Regions from separate parts of the Nitratireductor kimnyeongensis genome, predicted to be linked through region 1. Evidence: predicted binding sites of a transcription regulator. Region 1 holds the regulator's gene; the other holds the start of a gene.

What was found. Region 1 encodes PhoB, which activates phosphate uptake and scavenging genes when phosphate is short. Its sites were predicted from a motif close to TGTCATNNANCTGTCAT; they were not measured.
Region 2: the regulator PhoB is predicted to act here: its motif matches at 1,114-1,130, upstream of KW403_RS00370 (UDP-2,3-diacylglucosamine diphosphatase).

The regions. Positions count from the first base shown of each region.
Region 1 is NZ_CP078143.1:1,323,167-1,326,492, forward strand. Features, by position in the region: gene KW403_RS06240 (response regulator) at 1-93, shown strand, start outside; gene KW403_RS06245 (DUF1328 domain-containing protein) at 220-387, shown strand; gene KW403_RS06250 (hypothetical protein) at 477-803, shown strand; gene phoB (phosphate regulon transcriptional regulator PhoB) at 864-1,550, opposite strand; gene phoU (phosphate signaling complex protein PhoU) at 1,588-2,298, opposite strand; gene pstB (phosphate ABC transporter ATP-binding protein PstB) at 2,321-3,136, opposite strand; gene pstA (phosphate ABC transporter permease PstA) at 3,150-3,326, opposite strand, start outside.
Region 2 is NZ_CP078143.1:74,703-78,028, reverse strand. Features, by position in the region: gene KW403_RS00375 (NADP-dependent malic enzyme) at 1-869, opposite strand, end outside; gene KW403_RS00370 (UDP-2,3-diacylglucosamine diphosphatase) at 1,179-2,009, shown strand; gene dgcA (N-acetyl-D-Glu racemase DgcA) at 2,034-3,017, opposite strand; gene KW403_RS00360 (ABC transporter permease) at 3,132-3,326, shown strand, end outside.

The DNA of each region.
Region 1 (3,326 bases):
TTCCTCGTCACGAAGCCTTTCAGTCCGGAAATGGTCAAGGCACTCATCAGCCAAGCGCTTTTCTTCGACCACCAGGCTCGTGCGGCTGCCTGAGCAGCACAGCGCTTTTCTGATGAAAAAGGCCGCCTTCTGGCGGCCTTTTTGTTTGCCGGACTTCTTTCTCCGGGAACCAATCTTCGCGGATAACGTTTAAATCGCATAACTAAACGGAGAGACAGAATGCTTTACTGGGCCCTTATATTTCTCGTCGTCGCTCTTGTCGCCGGCGCCCTTGGTTTTGGCGGTATTGCAGGCGCTTCAGCAGGTATCGCGCAAATCCTGTTCTACATCTTTCTGGCCCTTCTCGCGATTTCCCTGATCATGGGACTGCTGAGAGGCCGCCGTTAAACGAGTACAGAAAACGTAAACATACGCGGCACCAACGATGCGGACCTTCCATGGCTTCCGCATCAGGAAAACAGTGAAAGGAGAACGCCATGGAACACATCGCTGGGCTTCTTCTGGTTGTCGGTTGTTCCGGCAACATGGCTGAATGCCGCGAACTTCCCGCCCCTGCTCCGATCTATGAAACCTTCGAGGAGTGCGAGGCCGAGAAGCCGGTTTCCCTGCGTGAGCTTGAAGGTGAAGCGCCGCGGGTGATTGCAACGTGCGTCTTTGTGGATCCTGCACTCGTCTATGATGACGCAGTGCTGGAATGGGACATCACCAAAGATGGACAGCTCACGGCCTCACTGGAGCCGGTTACCAGCTTCGCTGTCGCTCACAACGGGCATGCGCGTCAGAAGAATATCTTCACCGAGTGATCAGACTGCAACTTCAACGAAACCCCGGCAATTTGCCGGGGTTTTCCATGTCAGCCTGCCTCAGGCTTCTCGTATGGCGTAACCTGCGCCGCGAATGGTCCGGATCACATCGGGAAGCCGGCCCTGGTTCACGGCTTTGCGCAATCGGCCCACATGGACATCGACGGTGCGTTCGTCGATATAAATCGTCTCACCCCAGACATTGTCGAGCAGCTGGCTGCGCGAAAATACCCGTCCGGGATGCTGCATCATGAATTCCAGCAGGCGAAACTCGGTCGGCCCGAGCCGGATCTCATTCTTGCGCCGGTAGACGCGATGCGATTCCCGGTCGAGCACGATATCACCCACAGAGAGCACCGTTGAAAGCACCTCAGGCTTGGCTCTGCGCAGAAGCGCCCGCACACGCGCAACGAACTCCGGGGTCGAGAACGGCTTCACCAGATAATCGTCGGCGCCAGTGGATAGCCCGCGAACGCGGTCGCTCTCCTCTCCGCGAGCGGTGAGCATGATGATCGGCAGACGCTCGGTTTCAGGGCGCATGCGCAGCCGGCGGCACAGTTCGATGCCTGATACAGCCGGAACCATCCAGTCCAGCACGAGCAGATCGGGTACATTCTCCTGCAGGCGCACCTCGGCTTCGTCGCCGCGCGAAATCATCTCGACCTGATAACCCTCGGCCTCCAGATTGTATTTCAGCAAGACGCAAAGCGGTTCGTCGTCTTCAACGACCATGACCTTGGGGGCAATCATGGAAGGCATTCTCCTAAAGCATTGCTACGGCCGTCTAGGCATCCGCATCGACCGTCATCTGTGTTTCGTCTAGCTTCGGCCGCTGGACCGGAAGCTGTTCCCCCGTCACCACATAATAGGCATTCTCAGCGATATTCGTTACGTGATCGCCAATGCGCTCCAGATTCTTCGCGCAGAAGAGAAGATGCGTACAGGACGTGATATTCCGCGGATCTTCCATCATATAGGTCAACAATTCGCGGAACACCGACGTGTACTGAATGTCGATTTTCTCATCGTCGTCACGCAACTGGATCAGCGCCTTGGCGTCGCGCTTGACGTAGTGTTCGACCACAGCATCGACCTGTCGCAGCACCAGACCTGCCATCGCATCGATTGAATGAGCAAGCGTGCGCGGCGTGGCGCTCTGACCCACGGCACTGACGCGCTTGGCGATGTTCTTCGCAAGATCACCGATACGTTCCAGATCCGCGGCCATGCGTATGGCGCCGACAACGCTGCGCAGATCCTGTGCCATTGGCTGGCGCTTGGCGATCAGCGTGATGGCACGCTCGTCGAGATCACGCTGCTTGGCATCCATGATCGTGTCATCGGAGATGACGCGCTGCGCAAGTGCGGTATCGGAATGAAGAAGGGCATTGGTGGAGGCGCGGGTCATCGCACCGGAGAGATCGCCCATATCGCGAATGAGGCGGTCGATCTCACCGAGTTCCTCATCGAAGGAGCTGACTGTGTGCTCACCCATGATCTGGTTCCTTATCTGTGCGTCAACCGAAGCGACCGGTGATGTAATCCTGGGTGCGCTTGTCATCCGGATTGGTGAACATCTTGTCCGTCGGACCTTCCTCGACAAGGTTGCCCAGATGGAACATGGCCGTGCGCTGCGAAACGCGCGCCGCCTGCTGCATGGAGTGCGTCACGATGACAATAGTGTAGTTCTCGCGCAACTCGTCGATCAGTTCCTCGACCTTGGCAGTGGCAATGGGATCGAGAGCCGAGCAGGGCTCGTCCATCAAGATAACCTCGGGCGACACCGCGATGGCGCGCGCAATGCATAAGCGCTGCTGCTGGCCACCGGAGAGACCCGTTCCAGCCTCATGCAAACGGTCTTTCACCTCGTTGAAGAGACCGGCTTTCTGCAGGCTGGACTCGACCACCTCATCCAACGCGCTCTTGGAGGAAACAAGGCCATGAATGCGCGGCCCATAAGCAATGTTCTCGTAGATCGATTTGGGAAACGGGTTGGGCTTCTGGAACACCATGCCAACGCGAGCGCGCAGTTCCACCACATCGACTTTCGGGTCGTAAATGTCCTGCCCGTCCAGCGCGATCTCACCTTCCACCCGGCAAATATCGATCGTATCGTTCATGCGATTGAGGCAGCGCAGGAAAGTGGATTTGCCGCAGCCCGAAGGACCGATCAGTGCCGTGACCTGCTTTTGTCTTACGTCGAGATCGACATCGAAGAGCGCCTGCTTCTCGCCGTAGAAAACCCGGACCTTGGTCCCGCGCATCTTCACCGGCAACTCTTCTGTCCTGTTCTGCACCGCTTCTTCCACGGCCGCGTCCGTCAACATGTTCATATCTCCTACTCCGTTACCAGCGGCGTTCGAAACGCTTGCGCAAGACGACCGCAACGGCGTTCATCAAAACCAGGAAGCCCAAAAGGATAAGGATAGCCGCGGAGGTCTTCTGCTGGAAGGCAGGCTCCGGGAAATCCGCCCACATGAAAATCTGCACCGGCAACACGGTGGCCGGCGATGTGAAACCGCC
Region 2 (3,326 bases), 1.2 Mb from region 1:
ATCAGCGGCTTTTCAGCCATGTTCGCGAGCATTTCCGGCTTGAGAACACCGGCCGCCGAAAGACCGAGGAACACATCCGCGCCGCCAATCACTTCGGCCAGTGTTCGGGCTTCGGTATCCTTCACATAGGGCGCTTTCCAGCGATCCATCTCTTCCTTGCGGCCTTCGTAGACGACACCGTGCCGGTCTGTCAGCCAGATGTTTTCGGTTTTGGCGCCGAGCGAAACAAGCAGATTGAGGCAGGCGAGCGCGGCCGCTCCGGCACCAGACGAAACGATCTTGGCCGAAGCTATGTCCTTGCCTGCCAGTTCGAGACCGTTCAGCACGGCAGCGGCGACGATGATTGCAGTGCCATGCTGATCGTCGTGGAACACGGGGATTCCCATGCGCGCCTTCAACTGCTCCTCGACCTCAAAGCACTCGGGAGCTTTGATATCTTCCAAGTTGATGCCGCCGAATGTGGGTTCGAGAGCAGCGACGGTTTCCACCATGCGATCGATTTCGGGTGCATCAATCTCGATGTCGAAAACGTCGATCCCAGCAAATTTTTTGAAGAGGACGGCTTTGCCTTCCATCACCGGCTTGGAAGCGAGTGGGCCGATATTGCCGAGCCCGAGCACCGCCGAACCGTTCGAGACAACGGCCACGAGGTTTGCGCGAGCCGTGTAGTCGGCAGCGCTCTTCGGATCATCATGGATCGCCATACAGGGGGCGGCGACGCCGGGCGAATAAGCCAGCGCCAGATCGCGCTGATTGCCTAAGGGCTTGGTTGCTTGGATTTCCAGCTTGCCGGGGGTGGGGTGACGGTGAAAGAAGAGCGCGGCTTCGTCGAATTCTGATCGCTGCGGTTTCTTGTTGTCGGACGACATTGGCGGCTCCACATTATGGCTCTGGCGGCTTGGCCGTTTGACTTGCGGCATCGCATCCAGGCGTCACCCAATTCTTTGAAAAGGTCACGACGCTCAAATGGTTTGATTCATCCTTTGTGCTTAGGCGCTCGCTGAGGCTTTTTCCAGCGTTGAATGTTGAGAAGCAGTTTCATGTGCCCGAATTGGGCGGCGACCGGATTTTTTGCGGTCCTGTGTGACCGATTTTCCGTATCGAAACGGTACCCGTCATATGTCTGTGACATGAATCGGGCCATAGAGTGCGCGACTTAACAAGGCTCAGGCGGGACAATGACCGGCGCTGAACACCGCAAATTTCGCGCACTCTTCATCTCAGACGTTCACCTCGGCTCGAAACCGGCAAAGGCCGAGTTTCTGATCGATTTTTTGCGCTACCATGATGCAGACAAGATTTATCTGGTCGGTGACATCGTGGACGGTTGGCGCCTCAGGCGGTCATGGCATTGGCCGGCAACGCATAATGATGTGGTGCAAAAGCTCCTGCGCAAGGCGCGAAAAGGAGCCGAGATCACATATATTGCCGGCAATCACGACGAATTTCTTCGCTCGTTTCAAGGCGTCCATTTTGGCGGTATCGTCGTGGTGGACAGGGTGGTTCATGAGACGGTGGACGGGCGAAAGTTCCTCGTCATCCATGGCGACCAGTTTGATCAGGTCGTTCACAATGTGCGCTGGCTCGCCTATCTTGGCGACAAGGCTTACGATCTTGCCATTGTCGTCAACCGCGTGATCGCCCGCGTCCGGCGTATGTTGGGGCGCCCATACTGGTCTTTTTCCTCATGGGCAAAGATCAAGGTCAAGAAGGCCGTGAAATTCATCAGCTCGTTCCAGGATGTGCTTGCGCAGGAAGCCCAGCGGTCTGAGGTTGACGGTGTTATCTGCGGGCATATCCACCATGCCGCGATGGAGGATATTCGTGGCGTCACCTACATGAATACTGGAGACTGGGTCGAGAGTTGCACGGCCCTTGTCGAACATTTCGACGGGAGTTTCGAAATCATCACCTGGGCACAGCTTCTTGATGTGAAGCCGGTTCCCGGAGAGATTCGGGAGCAAGGTGTGGTGACGGCGTTTCAAAGAGACCGGATCAAAGCTGCTTGAGCGGCCCTGATCGCCGTAGCGCTTTTAGCCCCAGAGTTGAGGCGAGGGTGGCGAAACCAGCGAACCGGTATAGGAGAGCCCGTGGGGGCGATCCTTGGCCAGAAGCAACGGTCCGTCCAGATCCACGAAATCAGCGCCCTGGGCGAGCAATACAGCGGGCGCCATAGCGAGCGACGTTCCCACCATGCAGCCCACCATCACGCCGAAGCCCATTTCACGCGCGCGATCTCGCAATTCCAGCGCGGCGGTGAGGCCGCCTGTCTTGTCGAGCTTGATGTTGACGAAATCATAAAGCCCGGCGAGGTCGGCAAGGCCCTCTGCGGTGTGTACGCTTTCGTCCGCGCAAATTGGAACAGGATGCGGAATTTCGCGCAGGATCTCTTCTTTTCCAGCGGGCAGCGGCTGCTCGATCAGGGCCACGTGGAATTCAGCGGCGGCCAGAATGTTTTCTCGGATATTCTCTTCCGTCCAGCCTTCATTCGCATCGACGATCAGCCGGCTGTCGGGGGCCGCGCCTGCGACCGCATGAATCCGCGCTGCATCGTCTTCGCCCCCTAGCTTCACTTTCAGCAGTGGCCGGGTTGCATGTGCGCGTGCCTGGGCAGCCATCTCCTCAGGCTCAGCGAGAGAAATGGTATAAGCGGTCTGCAAGGGGCGTGGCGGAATGGTGCAGGCGGTTATGGAAGCGCGCCGACCGGAGAGTTTCGCTTCCAGATCCCACAATGCGCAGTCGACGGCGTTGCGTGCCGCTCCCGCTGGCATGGATCTGGCAAGATCAGCGCGGCTGATACCGTTGGCAATATCTTCGCGCATCGCGTCGATCTGGCTGATCACGCTCTCCTCCGACTCGCCATAACGCGGGTAGGGAACACATTCTCCGTGCCCACGGACTCCGTTTTCACTCACCGTGCACGTGACGACTCGCGCCTCGGTGCGCGAACCCCTGGAGATCGTGAAAACGCCAGCGATGGGAAAACTCTCGGTGCCTGTGGCCAATTCGCGTGTCATTTCCGCCCTTCTTCTCGCAAAAATCCGAACTATCAGAGGAACATGCCTTATATGGAGGCTGTATAAGCCGGCAAGCGGTTCCCTTTGGACCTGCTCCGCACTAATGATGGTGCCATGTTGACCAATTCCGTTGACGACGCAAGCGACGCGGGGCGCCCGAGTGGCCAGAGTGAGGACCCTCACCTGGAGACAGGCACCGAGGGCGGCGTGCTTTCATGCCGGCTCACAGGCGCATGGAACACGCGCACCGTCGCGCGGGTCGATGCCCGCATGCGCAAGCTGGAAGCGCAGGACGAGCCGCAGCGCCTT